Linked DNA regions of Orrella dioscoreae. Each later gene encodes a partner of the first gene's protein in a complex. Links are inferred from orthologs where the notes say so. Each region holds a gene or a part of one and is shown on either strand. Other genes may lie near its edges. The genes, in order: tldD and pmbA.

What was found.
Region 2: the proteins of tldD (region 1) and pmbA are in contact, whole or in part, in a solved structure (PDB 5NJ9), measured with the Escherichia coli proteins. The link is inferred for Orrella dioscoreae from one-to-one orthologs.

What each region holds. Positions count from the first base shown.
Region 1 is NZ_LT907988.1:1,828,673-1,835,741, forward strand. Bases 2,004-4,946 are described here. They hold tldD (metalloprotease TldD), read left to right. Parts: upstream 2,004-2,717; coding sequence 2,718-4,175; downstream 4,176-4,946. Other genes in these bases: ODI_RS08515 (carbon-nitrogen hydrolase family protein), read left to right, coding at 2,004-2,700; aroG (3-deoxy-7-phosphoheptulonate synthase AroG), read left to right, coding at 4,865-4,946. Also shown: pepN (aminopeptidase N), read right to left, coding at 1-258; ODI_RS08505 (DUF4136 domain-containing protein), read left to right, coding at 479-1,180; ODI_RS08510 (H-NS histone family protein), read right to left, coding at 1,283-1,663; more of ODI_RS08515, read left to right, coding at 1,870-2,003; more of aroG, read left to right, coding at 4,947-5,938; ODI_RS08535 (FAD-binding oxidoreductase), read left to right, coding at 6,182-7,069. UniProt on the Escherichia coli protein: Metalloprotease involved in CcdA degradation. Suppresses the inhibitory activity of the carbon storage regulator (CsrA).
Region 2 is NZ_LT907988.1:730,833-737,923, forward strand. The notes cover bases 1,727-4,691. They hold pmbA (metalloprotease PmbA), read left to right. Parts: upstream 1,727-2,509; coding sequence 2,510-3,874; downstream 3,875-4,691. Other genes in these bases: yjgA (ribosome biogenesis factor YjgA), read right to left, coding at 1,746-2,300; rplM (50S ribosomal protein L13), read left to right, coding at 4,243-4,671; rpsI (30S ribosomal protein S9), read left to right, coding at 4,684-4,691. In the rest of the region: ODI_RS03470 (bifunctional acetate--CoA ligase family protein/GNAT family N-acetyltransferase), read left to right, coding at 1-998; ODI_RS03475 (alpha/beta hydrolase), read right to left, coding at 1,034-1,705; more of rpsI, read left to right, coding at 4,692-5,076; argC (N-acetyl-gamma-glutamyl-phosphate reductase), read left to right, coding at 5,237-6,298; ODI_RS03505 (DUF6776 family protein), read left to right, coding at 6,407-7,091.

The DNA.
Region 1 (7,069 bases):
CAGGACGCCATCGCTGATCGTGTAGCCGCCTTCCGCGATCGGGCTTCCATCCACGGCCACCGATACCAGCGCCAGGTCTTCGCCCTTGAGCGCGAGCGGCGTATCGGCGGGCACGCCGGGCTGGCGTTCGATCGACAGGCGGGACAGCACGCGCGTGCGCGCAGGGTCCAGGTCGAATTCCAGCGCGATGCTGGGAATGGCGTAGGGGTAGGGGAGGTAGTCGCCGCGGGCGACGGTAACGGCTTGCTCTGTGCGCATAAGACCTGGCCTGGATCGACAAGCCGCCATTGTAGACCCGGGGGCGGGGGCAATCCTGCCCCGGGCCGGGCTGTTACCTGCTGCTTACCAGGCCGTGCGCAGGCCGTAAAACTTTGGAACGCCGGCGCGGTCCAAGCGTGGGTATCATTATTACAGCGCGATGATTGCAGCGCGCCAGGTCCGCAGCGGCGGACGGCGCGTGCATGTAGCCGAGGTTGCCATGTCCCAGTCTCTCCACCATTCTCCTTCCGCCCGGGCGGACGTCCTTTCCGCGGGGCTTTCCTGGCTTTGGCGCCGTTCGCTGGGGCGTCTTGCCCTGGCCGGTTGCGCATTGCTGCTGTCGGGTTGCGCCTCCACGCTGTCCGCCCGCGTCACCACGTTCCAGCAATGGCCGGCCGGCGTCGAAGGGCAAAGCTACCGTTTCGACACGCCCGCCAATGGCTTGGGCGAGTCGCTGGAGTACCAGACCTATCGCGACATGGTGCGCGCCGCCATTGGCGCCACCGGCCTGGTCGAAGGGCAGGACCCCAAGTCGGCCCGTTTCGCCGTGCGCTTCACCTATGGCAGCGAACGCACCCAGGTGACGGTGGCCGAGCCGCGTGATCCCTTCTTCGATCCCTATTTTGCCTATCCTGGCGGGTATGGCTACTACGGGCGGCGTGGCTGGGGGGGCGGCTGGGGCGGCGTCGGCTATTACGGCCCGCATTGGGCGCCAGTGAATATGGAAGCCTGGCGCAATACCCTGACCGTGGAAATCCGCGACACCACGCGCAACAATGCGGAGGTTTATCGCGCCAGCGCCATGTCGCTGGGCCGCTCGGATGACATGGTGCGCCTCATGCCTTATCTGGTTCGGGCCATTTTCGACGATTTTCCGCAGAATAACGGCCAGCAGCGCGAGGTGCGTTACCGCACCGACTGAACACGTGCCCGGCTGGCGCCTGCTTCAAGAACGAGCACGCAAAAAAAGGAGCACGATGTGCTCCTTTTTGCTGGTCCTTCAACCGGGACGGCATGAGCCGGCTCAGGCTGCCGGCTGCTGAATAAGGAAAGACTCGCGCTTGGCGCCTTGTTCCTCGGCGGCTGCCAGCCAGCGCGGGGGCTTGCCACGGCCGCTCCAGGTTTCGCCGGTGTCGGGATGGCGGTACTTGGGGGCGACGGTTTTCTTGGCGACGGCGGCGCCGGTCTTGCGGGCGGCGCCAGTGGCGGTGCCGCGGCGGGCTGCGGTCTTGCCGAAAGCGGTGGCCACGTCTTCGGGGGAGATGTCATATTCACGCATGGAGCGCACGATCGAGTCCATCACGGGCTTGCGGCGTTTTGCCTGCAATGATTCCTTTTTCTTTTGCAGCTTGCTGATTTCCTTCTCGATCTTCGCCTGGAGCAGGGAATAGGATTCGCGGGCCATTTGGTATTCCTTTAGTGAGTGGATGCTCGCCAAACAGCACGTCGGGTATTTACCATCCTGTTTGGCGAATGCCAGAATTATATATACAAAGGACATTTTCCCTGCGCGCTAACACCCTGAAAATGTTTGATTTTGTATTCTGTGGCTTTTCCAATGACGGGTTTTAAGCCTTTTGTTATATTTTTTCCTCAACAGATGGAACGAACATGCCTGATTCCTGCAGTACAAGTCCCGACGGACATTTTCATGTCGCTGCCGTACAGATGGTTTCCACGCCGGATCGCGACGAAAACCTGGCGCAGGCAGGCGAGTTGATTGCGACGGCCGCGGCGCAAGGCGCGCGGCTGGTGGCGCTGCCCGAATACTTCTGCTTCATGGGGCGGGCCGACCGCGACAAACTGGCGATCCAGGAGGAAGAGGGCAGCGGTCCGATACAGGAATTCCTGGCGCAAACCGCGCGCCGGCACGGTATCTGGCTGGCGGGCGGCACCTTGCCCTTGCGCTCTCCCGATCCCGACCGGGTATTCAACACGATGCTGGTTTTCGATCCGGACGGCACCCAATGCGCGCGTTACGACAAGATCCATCTTTTCAATTTCACGCGCGGACAGGAGTCGTACGACGAGTCCCTGGCCATTCGTCCAGGCGGCGAAGTCCGCAGTTTCGAGAGCCCCGGTGGCACGGTCGGCCTGTCCGTGTGCTATGACCTGCGTTTTCCTGAGCTTTATCGGGCCCTGCGCACGTCCAGCCTGCTGCTGGTGCCCGCGGCCTTTACCTATACGACGGGGCAGGCCCATTGGGAGCTGCTGCTGCGCGCGCGGGCCATCGAGAACCAGTGCTACGTGCTGGCGCCGGCGCAGGGCGGGCGCCATCCCAACGGCCGCCGCACGTGGGGGCATTCCATGCTGGTCGACCCGTGGGGCGATATCCTGGACGTCCTGCCGGAAGGTCCGGGCGTCGTTGGAGGTACGATAGATGCCGAGCGCCTGGAGTCCGTGCGAACCTCCTTGCCGGCCTGGCGCCACCGTGTCCTTTAGAGCAAAGTCCTGACCTGATGAAAGTTACCGATCCCGCCATCGCCAGCCTCGCCACCGCCAAGTCGCTGCTGCTCGACCCCTGGGGCCTGACCGAGGCCGACATGGCGCGCGCGCTGGGCGAGATATTCACCCACAAGGTCGATTACGCCGACCTGTATTTCCAGTACACGCGCAGCGAAGGCTGGAGCCTGGAAGAAGGCATCGTCAAGACCGGCAGCTTCTCCATCGGCCAGGGCGTGGGCGTGCGCGCCGTCAGCGGCGAGAAGACCGCCTTCGCCTATTCCGACACCTTGTCGTCCGATGCGCTGATGTCGGCCTCGCATGCCGTGCGCAGCATCGCGCGCCAGGGCGCCGGCAAGGCGCGCGTGGCGGCGCAGTCCTCCGCGCCCGGCCTGGCGCTGTACCCGCCCATCGATCCGCTGACCACGCTGACCGCGCCCGAGAAGGTCGCGCTGCTCGAGCGCGTGGAAAAGATGGCGCGCGCGCGCGATCCGCACGTGATCCAGGTGATGGCCGGCCTGGGCGCCGAATACGATGTGGTGCTGGTGGCGGGCAGCGACGGCCGCCTGGCCGCCGACGTGCGGCCGCTGGTGCGCCTGTCGGTGACCGTCATCGCCGAGCGCGATGGCCGCCGTGAAATGGGACATGGCGGCGGCGGCGGACGCAGCGGCCTGGCGTATTTCACCGACGATGTCCTGCGCGGCTATGTCGAGCGCGCCGTGCATGAAGCCATGGTCAACTTGGAAGCGCGTCCGGCGCCTGCCGGCGAGATGACCGTGGTGCTGGGCTCGGGCTGGCCCGGCATCCTGTTGCACGAGGCCGTGGGCCACGGCCTGGAAGGCGACTTCAACCGCAAGGGTTCCAGCGTGTTCTCGGGCCGCATCGGCGAGCGCGTGGCGTCCAAGGGCGTCACCGTGGTGGACGACGGCACGCTGCCCGACCGCCGCGGCTCGCTGAACGTCGATGACGAGGGCAACCCCAGCCAGCGCAACGTCCTGATCGAGGACGGCATCCTGCGCGGCTATATGCAGGACACGCTGAACGCGCGCCTGATGAAGACCGCCGCCACCGGCAACGGCCGGCGCGAATCGTTCGCGCACCTGCCGATGCCGCGCATGACCAATACCTACATGCTGGCCGGCCAGACGCCGCCCGAGGAAATCATTGCCTCGGTCAAGCGCGGTCTCTATGCCGTCAACTTCGGCGGCGGCCAGGTCGACATCACCAGCGGCAAGTTCGTGTTCTCGGCCTCCGAGGCCTACATGATCGAGAACGGCAAGGTCACCTATCCGGTCAAGGGCGCGACGCTCATCGGCAGCGGTCCCGAGGCCATGAACCAGGTCAGCCTGATCGGCAACGACCTGGCGCTTGACAGCGGCGTGGGCACCTGCGGCAAGGACGGCCAGAGCGTGCCGGTGGGCGTGGGCATGCCGACCGTGCGCATGGACGGGCTGACGGTGGGCGGGACGGCCTGAATCAGGCGGGGTCTTTCGGCTGGACCTTGACCGTGGGTGCCTGCGGCGGTGCCAAAGGGGGGGCCACGTTGGGCGTCACGGATGTCTGCGCGGGTTTCCCGCGCCCTGCGCGTGAACCAGGCGAGAAAACGCCCCAGTTGATACATCAGCACGGCATTGACCATCGCGCCGAGGTGCGAGCCTTGCTTCTCCGTGAGCCAGTCAGTCGGGATCAGCGCATTCCAGGGCAGGGCCAGCAGGTACTTGCCGAAGTCGCAGCCAAGGAAGCCGCAGTTCCCGGGGGAGGGTTGTGCGAAGAAGGCCGTGAAGTACAGGGCGGTGAAGACGAGACCCGTGCGCGACAGTGTTTTCAGGCGTGTCATGGGCAGGTTTTAGCATGCCCTGCCGGCGGGCTTGTCCTGGCGGGGGGTGTCTTGCCGTCATGCGACTGTCACTGGCAGTAAGAAAAACCGTGCTACCATCGCTGCACTATGCAAAACGCGTTCGCCCGATTTTATTTTTATTTTGCTTTTCCGATGCCGCTGGCGGAGGAAGGATCGCGCGTAGCCTAAAGCCTAGTCCGATTCCTGAAAAAGCCGCCAGCGGAAACCGCTGGCGGTTTTTTTTCGTCCGCCAGCCGTGTCTGGCGGGCTTTTCCAGAAGTCGGCGCCGAACCCTGACCCTGCATGACCGACCCCTGGAGCCTTACCGTGTCACACAATACCGACGATCAACGTATCCGTGAAATCAAGGAGCTTGCCCCGCCCTCGCACACGATGCGCGAGTACCCGTGTACCCCCGCCGTGTCGGAGCTGGTGCACGGCACCCGCCAGGCGCTGCACCGCATCCTGCACGGCATGGACGACCGCCTGGTCGTGGTGATCGGGCCCTGCTCGATCCACGATCCCAAGGCCGCCCACGAATACGCCAGCCGCCTGCTGCCGCTGCGCGAGAAGCTGCGCGGCGAGCTGGAAATCGTCATGCGCGTCTACTTCGAGAAGCCCCGCACCACGGTGGGCTGGAAGGGGCTCATCAACGATCCGGACATGGACGGCAGCTTCAACATCAACAAGGGCCTGCGCGGCGCGCGCGAGCTACTGTTGGCCTTGAACGCCCAGGGCGTGCCGGCCGGCTGCGAGTTCCTGGACATGATCACCCCGCAATACATCGCCGACCTGGTGTCCTGGGGCGCCATCGGCGCGCGCACCACGGAAAGCCAGGTGCACCGCGAACTGGCCTCGGGCCTGTCGTGCCCGGTCGGTTTCAAGAACGGCACCGATGGCAACGTGAAGATCGCGGTCGACGCCATCAAGGCCGCATCGCAGCCGCACCACTTCCTGTCGGTGACCAAGGGCGGCCACTCGGCCATCGTGTCCACCGAGGGCAACGAGGATTGCCACGTGATCCTGCGCGGCGGCAAGGCGCCGAACTATGACGCGGCCAGCGTGGAGGCGGCCTGCCAGGACATCGCCAAGGCAGGCCTGGCGCAGCGCGTGATGATCGACGCCAGCCATGCCAACAGCAGCAAGAAGCCCGAGAATCAGCCGATGGTCATGGATGACGTGGCGCGCCAGATGGAAGCCGGCGACCAGCGCATCGTGGGCGTGATGATCGAGAGCCACCTGGTGGGCGGCCGCCAGGACCTGGTGCCCGGCCAGCCGCTGGTCTACGGCCAGAGCATCACCGACGGCTGCATCGATTGGGATGCCTCGGTGAAGGTACTGGAGCGCCTGGCCCAAGCCGTGCAGGGTCGCCGGTCGGCCCTGTCGAGCACCGGCAAGTAAGGTACCCCCACGCTGCGCCTTCGGCTTGCTGCCCCCGAGGGGGGGCGCATTTGCCTTGGGGCGGCCCGGCGGCAAAAGGCTCCCCGGCCGATGGTCGGACAGCAGAGGGCCGGCGCCGCTTGGGCCGGCCCGCACGCCCGGGAAATCGCCGGGCGTATACTGGGCCGCTATCCAGTGGCGCCCGAGGCGGCGCCCGTATCCGCCAGCAATACCGGCCAGAAATACCCGCCAGGAAGACCCCCAATGAATGCCCTGACTGAAGGCCAGCGTCTGCGCCGCCCCGTTCCCGATGCCATGTGGGAGGCCCTGCAGGCGCGCTTCGGCGACCGCCTGTCGCGCGCCGAGGCCGTGCGCGAGCACCACGGCCGCGACGAGTCGCCCTATCCCGCCATGCTGCCCGACGCGGTGGTGTTCGCCCAGGGCACGGATGACGTGGCTTTCGTCGCGGGCCTGTGCAACGCGCACGGCATTCCGCTGATTCCCTATGGTTCGGGCTCGTCGCTGGAAGGCCATCTGCTGGCCATCGAGGGCGGCATCAGCCTGGACCTGCAGGCCATGAACCAGATCGTCTCGGTCAATGCCGAGGACCTGACCGCCACGGTGCAGGCGGGCGTGACCCGCAAGCAGCTGAACGAGAACCTGCGCGACACGGGTCTCTTCTTCCCCATCGATCCGGGCGCGGATGCCAGCCTGGGCGGCATGGCCGCTACGCGCGCCTCGGGCACCAACGCCGTGCGCTACGGCACGATGCGCGAAAACGTCATGAGCCTGACGGTGGTCACCGCCGATGGCCGCGTGATCCGCACGGCGAGCCGCGCGCGCAAGTCGTCCGCGGGCTACGACCTGACCCGCGTGTTCGTGGGCAGCGAGGGCACGCTGGGCATCATCACCGAAGTCACCGTGCGGCTCTATCCGCAGCCCGAGGCCGTGGCCGCGGCGGTCTGTAATTTCGATTCGCTGGACGCCGCCGTGCAGTGCGTGATCGAGACCATCCAGCTGGGCGTGCCGGTCGCGCGCGTGGAGTTCATGGATGCCGCCGCGGTGCGCAGCGTGAACCTGCACAGCAAGATGACGCTGCGCGAGTCGCCCATGCTGGTGTTCGAGTTCCATGGCAGCCCCGCGGGCGTGCAG
Region 2 (7,091 bases), 1.1 Mb from region 1 along the record:
AGCCCGACGCGTCGCCCCCCGACGACGCGCTGGCCGTGCCGGCCGCCATCCGCGTGGAGACCGGCGCACGTTTCGGGCCCGTGCTGCGCCTGGGCGTGGGCGGTCCGGCGGGCGTGCTGGACGTGTCCGATCGGGGCATGGACCTGCCGCCGCTCAATGCCTTCCTGGCACGCCAGCTGATCGAGCGCAGCCGCCTCTGGCGCCGCGTGCTGTCGGGCAGCGCCACGCCCGCCGCGCTGGACGCCTTGCGCGGCGTGCTGGAGCAGGTGTCCGACCTGGTCACCGAGCTGCCCGACGTCGAGACGCTGGCGCTGGACCCGCTGCATGTAGGCGACAGCGCGCTGACCGCGGGCGGCGTGTGCATGGTGCTGCGCGAACAGGCGGCCTGCGATTCCCCGCAGGCGCATGGCTATCCGCACATGGCCATCCATCCCTATCCCACGCGCTGGGTGCAGGCGCGCGCCTTCGCGGATGGCACGCCGTGGGTGGTGCGGCCGATCCGGCCCGAGGATGCGGAGGCCCTGCAGGCATTCACGCGCGGGTTGTCCGAGCGCACGCGCTACATGCGTTTCGTGTCGATGATGCGCGAACTCACCCCGCGCATGCTGGCGCGCTACACGCAGGTGGACTATCACCGCGAGCTGGCGCTGGTGGCGACCACGCAGGTGCCCAACCCGGAGCATCGCGGCCATCCGCGCGAAATCATCATCGGGCTGGCGCACTATCTGCGCAATCCGGATGGGCGGGGCGCGGAATACGCCCTGGTCATCGGCGATGACTGGCAGCGCCGCCGCCTGGGCTTCGACCTGATGTCGGTGCTGATCGAGGCCGCGCGCGAGCAGCGCCTGGAATACATCGACGGCCTGGTGCTGGCCAACAACCGGCCAATGCTGGCGCTGATGACGCGGCTGGGTTTCGTCAACGACGTCGACGAGGAAGATCCGCAGATGCGCCGGGTCTGGCTGGACCTGGCGACGGCGGGGCCGCCGCCGGCCTAGTAGTCCGTGGGTGCGATGCCCGCGGTGTCAGGCGCTTACTTCAGGACCTGCTTGAGGAAGGCCGCGATGTCCTGCACTTCGGGCATGCAGACCGAGTGCGGCATCGGATACGTGTGCCATTGCACCGAATAGCCCAATTGTTCCAGCGCCGTGCGCGAGGCCTCGGCGCGCGCCAGCGGCACGACGGGGTCGTGCAGGCCATGGGCCAGGAAGATGGGGGTGGTGCTGTTGGCGGTGTGGCGTTCGCCCGCCGCGGTGTCGATGAGCGGCAGGTAGCCCGACAGGCCGACCAGGCCGGCCAGTTTTTCCGGATGGCGCAGGCCCGTGTGCAGCGTCATCGCGCAACCTTGCGAGAAGCCCGCCAGCACGATGTTCCGCGTGGGAATGCCGCGCGCGTTCTCGCGGGCGATCAGGGCCTGGACGGCCTGCGCCGACAGCGCGATGCCTGCGCCGTCTTCCTGGCGTGACAGGTCCACCACGCGGATGTCGTACCAGGAACGCATGGCCATGCCGCCGTTGATGGTGACGGGCTGCACCGGCGCATTGGGGAACACGAAGCGCACGGCCGGCGTGGCGTCCAGGCCCAGCTCGGGCACGATCGGCACGAAGTCGTTGCCGTCGGCGCCCAGGCCGTGCAGCCAGATGACAGCATGGGTGGGAGTCGTGCCGGTTTCGCGTTCGATGGTGTCCAGCAGGGCGGAGGTCATGGTGTGAGGCTCGTGTCGCGGGTGAAAGAAAGGAGGCGGGTCAGGGCGCCGGGATCATGCCCTTCAGCTCCTGGAAGAGCGCGCGGTAATGCTTGCGCTGCGGCTCGCGGCCCTGCGTCAGGGCGGCGTTGGCGGCGGCTTCCTTGCGGCCTTCGCGGATCAGGGTGCGCAGGCGCTGGATGTCGGCGCCCGGATGGTCGGCCAGCAGCCCGGTCAGGGCGTCGTCATCGGCCAGCAGCCTGTCGCGCAGGGTTTCCAGGCGGTGCATGTGGGCGGTCTGCTCGCGCGAGCCCTTGGCCCAGTCGTGCAGTTGCTGGCGGATCTCGTCGGCGGGCGCGTCGCGCATCAGCTTGCCGACGAAGTGCACCTGGCGGCGGCGGCCGCCGTGGCTGGTGATGCGTTGGGCTTCGCGGATTTCCTGGTACAGGCGCTCGGACAGCGGCAACTGCTTCAGGCGGTCGACCGGCAGGTCGATCAGCTCCTTGCCCAGGTCGAGCAGGGCGTGCATGTCGCGCTTGACCTGCGATTTGCTGGGTCGGTCGTCGAAATCGTCGTACGCGTCGTCGTGGTCGGGGGTATCGGAATGGGCGTGCATGGCGTGGAGGAGCCTGGCGGTGGCGGGCGGAAATAAACGGGCCGGGAAAGGGCCCCAAAAAAAGGCCAAAAAAAGGCCGGAACAGGGGCTGGACGCGGGCCCGGAGACAGGACGGCAGGCGGGACGGGCCGGAACCGCCCGGGCGGGGCGCGGTTCGCGCGCGGTCCGGCGACTTGGCTATGATACCCGTCTCACCGCAACGGACAGCCATGGCAAACGCTCAACACTCCCTTCCCATCCAGGCCAACCAGGCGCGTTTCCGCGAACTCGTGCAGCAGGCGCTGGACCACGCGCGTACGCTGGGCGCAAGCGATGCCGCCGCCGAGGTGTCGGAAAGCCAGGGTCTGGCGGTCACAGTGCGCAAAAAGGACGTCGAGACGGTCGAGCAGACCCGCGACCGTTCGCTGGACGTGACGGTCTATGCCGGCCAGCGGCGCGGCTCGGCCTCCACCTCCGATTTCTCCGAGGCTGCCTTGCGGGAAACCGTCGAGGCTGCCTGGCACATCGCCCGCTACACCGCGGAAGACCCGGTGGCCGGCCTGCCCGACGCCGACCTGCTGGTGCAGGAACCCCAGGACCTGTCGCTGCACTATCCCTGGACGATCTCCGCGGAAGAGGCCGCCAGGCTGGCCCTGCGCGCCGAACGTGCCGCGGCCGACACCGACGCGCGCATCACCAACACCGATGGCGCCAGCGTCAGCACCTACGAAGGCCACTTCGTGCTGGGCAACACGCGCGGCTTCCTGGCGGGCTACCCCTATTCGCGCCACAGCCTGTCGGCCGCGCCCATCGCCGGACGCGGCGCGCACATGCAGCGCGACTACTGGTACACCAGCGACCGCGACGCCAGCAAGCTGGCCGACCCCGAGGCCGTGGGCCGCTATGCCGCGGAGCGCGCGCTGTCGCGCCTGTCGGCCCGCCGTATCAAGACGGGCAAGTTTCCGGTGCTGTTCGAAGCGCCGCTGGCCCTCGGCCTGCTGGGCGCGCTGACGCAGGCCACCAGCGGCGGGGCGCTGTACCGCAAGGCCAGCTTCCTGGTCGATGCGCTGGGCAAGCCCGTGCTGGCCGATCACCTGGACGTGGCCGAGGATCCTTTCGTGCCCGGCGCGATGGGCAGTTCGCCCTTCGACGACGAGGGGGTGCGCACCCAGGCCCGCAAGGTGGTCGAGGCCGGCGTGCTGCAGGGCTACTTCCTGTCCAGCTACACCGCCCGCAAGCTGGGCATGGTGTCCACGGGCAACGCGGGCGGCTCGCACAACCTGACGCTGCGCTCGCGCCTGACGCGTCCCGATGACGACTTCCGCGCCATGCTGCGCAAGCTGGGCACGGGTTTCCTGGTGACCGAGCTCATCGGGCAGGGGGTGAACTACGTCACGGGCGACTATTCCCGCGGCGCTTTCGGCTATTGGGTCGTCAATGGCGAAATCCAGCACGCCGTGCAGGAAGTCACCATCGCGGGCAACCTGGCCGAGATGTTCCGGCAGATCGTGGCCATCGGCGCCGACGAGATCTGCCGTGGCACCAAATGCACCGGTTCCATCCTGATCGAACGGATGGCGGTGGCGGGCGCCTGAGCCTGTCCGCAGGGGGCTACCGCTTGCCGCCCTGTTGCGCCCCCGCCATGCCGGCTTGTCCGGGATGGCGGGCTAAGGCCTTGACAGGTTTACAGAAAGTTGTTCTGTGCTAGAATCACCGGCTTACCTTGGAAAAGGTGTCAGGTGCACGGGCGAAATTTCTAACGCTTCAGGCCACGAACCTTCCCACGGTAGCGCCGCCAGGTAGATATGCGGTAAGTGCGGCAATTTGCGTTTCAGAGCCTCTCGGCTCACCCAGAGACGCACCCAAAAGCACACGCAGCATTTCAGCAACCCGGTGGTGAAACCGCCAGCCTGTCCCTTTTTGGGCGGATGGCACAAATCCATATTTATTCTTAGGAACCATCATGAAGACCTTTGTGGCCAAGCCGCATGAAGTCAAGCGTGACTGGTTTGTGATCGACGCCAAGGGCAAAGTCCTCGGTCGTGTGGCCAGCGAAGTCGCACGCCGTCTGCGCGGTAAGCACAAACCTGAATTCACGCCCCACGTGGATACGGGCGACTACATCGTCATCATCAACGCTGCCGATATCGTCGTCACCGGAACCAAGGCGCAAGACAAGAAGTACTTCCGCCACACCACCTACCCGGGCGGTATCCGCGAGACCAACTTCGAGAAGCTGCAACAGCGCTTCCCCGGCCGCGCCATCCAGAAGGCTGTCAAGGGCATGCTGCCCAAGGGTCCCCTGGGCTACGCCATGATCAAGAAACTCAAGGTGTACGCCGGTGCCGAGCACCCGCACACCGCCCAGCAGCCCCAGCCGCTGGATTTCTAAGGAAGGCCCATCATGATCGGTAACTGGAACTACGGAACCGGCCGCCGCAAGACTTCGGTGGCGCGCGTGTTCCTCAAGAAGGGCACGGGCAAGATCGTCGTCAACGGCAAGCCTGTTGATGAATACTTCGCTCGCGAAACGGGCCGCATGGTCGTGCGTCAGCCGCTCGAGCTGACCGGCCACCTGGAGTCGTTCGACTTCCACGTGAACGTGCATGGCGGCGGCGAAAGCGGCCAGGCCGGCGCGGTCCGCCACGGCATCACCCGTGCGCTGATCGACTACGACGCCGCGTTGAAGCCCACGCTGTCCAAGGCTGGCTTCGTGACGCGCGATGCCCGTGAAGTCGAACGTAAGAAGGTCGGCTTCCACAAGGCGCGTCGTCGCAAGCAGTTCAGCAAGCGCTAATCCCGTCTGCTGTACGAAAAAAAGGCCGCGCAAGCGGCCTTTTTTCCATTCCGCGCGCGGGTGCAGGCCTGGCGCCGCAAGGCGGTTTCCTGCTCCCCACGCGCACGGCTGTCATGCCGGGACGCGTTAATATCGTCGTCCGTCGCATAGGAAAACGCACATGGCCTCGACCCCCCAATCCCGCATCAAAGTCGGCATCGTCGGCGGCACCGGTTACACCGGCGTCGAACTGCTGCGCCTGCTCTCCCAGCACCCGCACGTGGAACTGACCGCGATCACCTCGCGCAAGGAAGACGGCATGCCGGTGGCCGAGATGTATCCCAACCTGCGCGGCCGCGTCGACCTGGCGTTCTCCTCGCCGGACAAGGCGCCGCTGTCGGGTTGCGACGTGGTGTTCTTCGCCACGCCGCACGGCGTGGCCATGGCCCAGGCGCGCGAACTGTTGGATGCCGGCGTGCGCGTCATCGACCTGGCGGCCGACTTCCGCCTGAAGGACATCCCCACTTTCCAGAAGTGGTACAAGATCGACCACGCCTGCCCCGACGTGCTGGAAGAGGCCGTCTACGGCCTGGTGGAACTGGATCGCGCCGGCATCTCTCGCGCGCGCGTCATCGGCAACCCCGGCTGCTATCCCACCACGGTGCTGCTGGGCCTGGCCCCCGTGCTCGAGGGCGGCGCCCGCATCGACACGCGCCACATCATCGCCGACTGCAAGTCGGGCGTCACGGGCGCCGGCCGCAAGGCCGAGGTCCATACCCTGTTCTCGGAAGCCAGCGACAACTTCAAGGCCTACGGCGTGGCGGGCCACCGCCATCACCCGGAAATCTCCGAGCAGCTGGCGCGCCTGAACGGCGGCCCGGTGGGCCTGGTGTTCGTGCCGCACCTGGTGCCGATGATCCGGGGCATGTTCTCCACCCTTTATGCCCGCATCCTGCCCGACGCCATGGACACCGACTTCCAGGCGCTGTTCGAGGCCCGTTACGCCAACGATCCTTTCGTGGACGTGCTGCCTGCCGGCGCGCTGCCCGAGACACGCTCGGTGCGTGCGTCCAACACCCTGCGCATCGCCGTCCAGCGTCCGGGCAACGGCGACCAGCTGATCGTGCTGGTGGTGCAGGACAACCTGGTCAAGGGCGCGTCCGGCCAGGCCGTGCAGAACATGAACCTCATGTTCGGCCTGCCCGAAACCGCCGGCCTCGACCAGGTCGCCATCCTGCCCTGATTCCAGGGCAGCCGGCAGGGCCAGCCATCGCCGCCGGGGCGGGGGGAACCTCCGTCACCCGGCAGGGTCTGTCCTGGGTCTGCCGTTTTCAGGGATTCCCGCGTCACCATGAAGTCTTCCGAGCCGGAGGTGTCCACGCCCTCCGCCCAGCCGGCCACGCCGTCGCCCGCCGCGCAGGCGTCCGCGGGCCGGGTCCGTCACCTGCTGTGGCTCTTGGTCGTCCTGCTCGCCCTGGGCGTGGGCGCGGCGGCCGGATACCGGGCCGCCGCCCTGTATCTGGACCAGGATCGCGCTGCCATCTCCAAGGAGCAGCTCACCGCCTTGCGCGCCAGCGTGGCCCAGCGCGAGGCCGAGATCCGCTTCCTGCGCGCGCAGCTCGATTCCTCCGATGGCGAGATCGCCGTCGAGCGCGCCGCCCGCAAGGAGCTGGAAACCCAGTTGCTGGGGCAGCAGACCGAGCTGGGCCGCGTGCGCGACCAACTGGCGTTCTATGAGCAGCTGCTGCCGCCGGGCCAGAAGGGCGCATTGGACATCCGCGGGGCCGAGTTCAGCCGCCAGGGGCCGGGCCTGCGTTACCGCGTGTTGTTAATGCGCAATGGCGCCGACAGCGGCGGCTTCGTGGGCAGTTTGCAATTCATGGCCACGGGATCCCAGCGCGGCAAGCCCGTCACGCTCGAATTGCAGCCGCTGCAGGTGCGCGCCGACGGCAGCGTTGCCCCTTCGACCGACGCGGGTAAGGAAATGCTGAGGCTCAATTTCGATCAATATGTGCGTAGCCAGGGCGTTCTGGCGG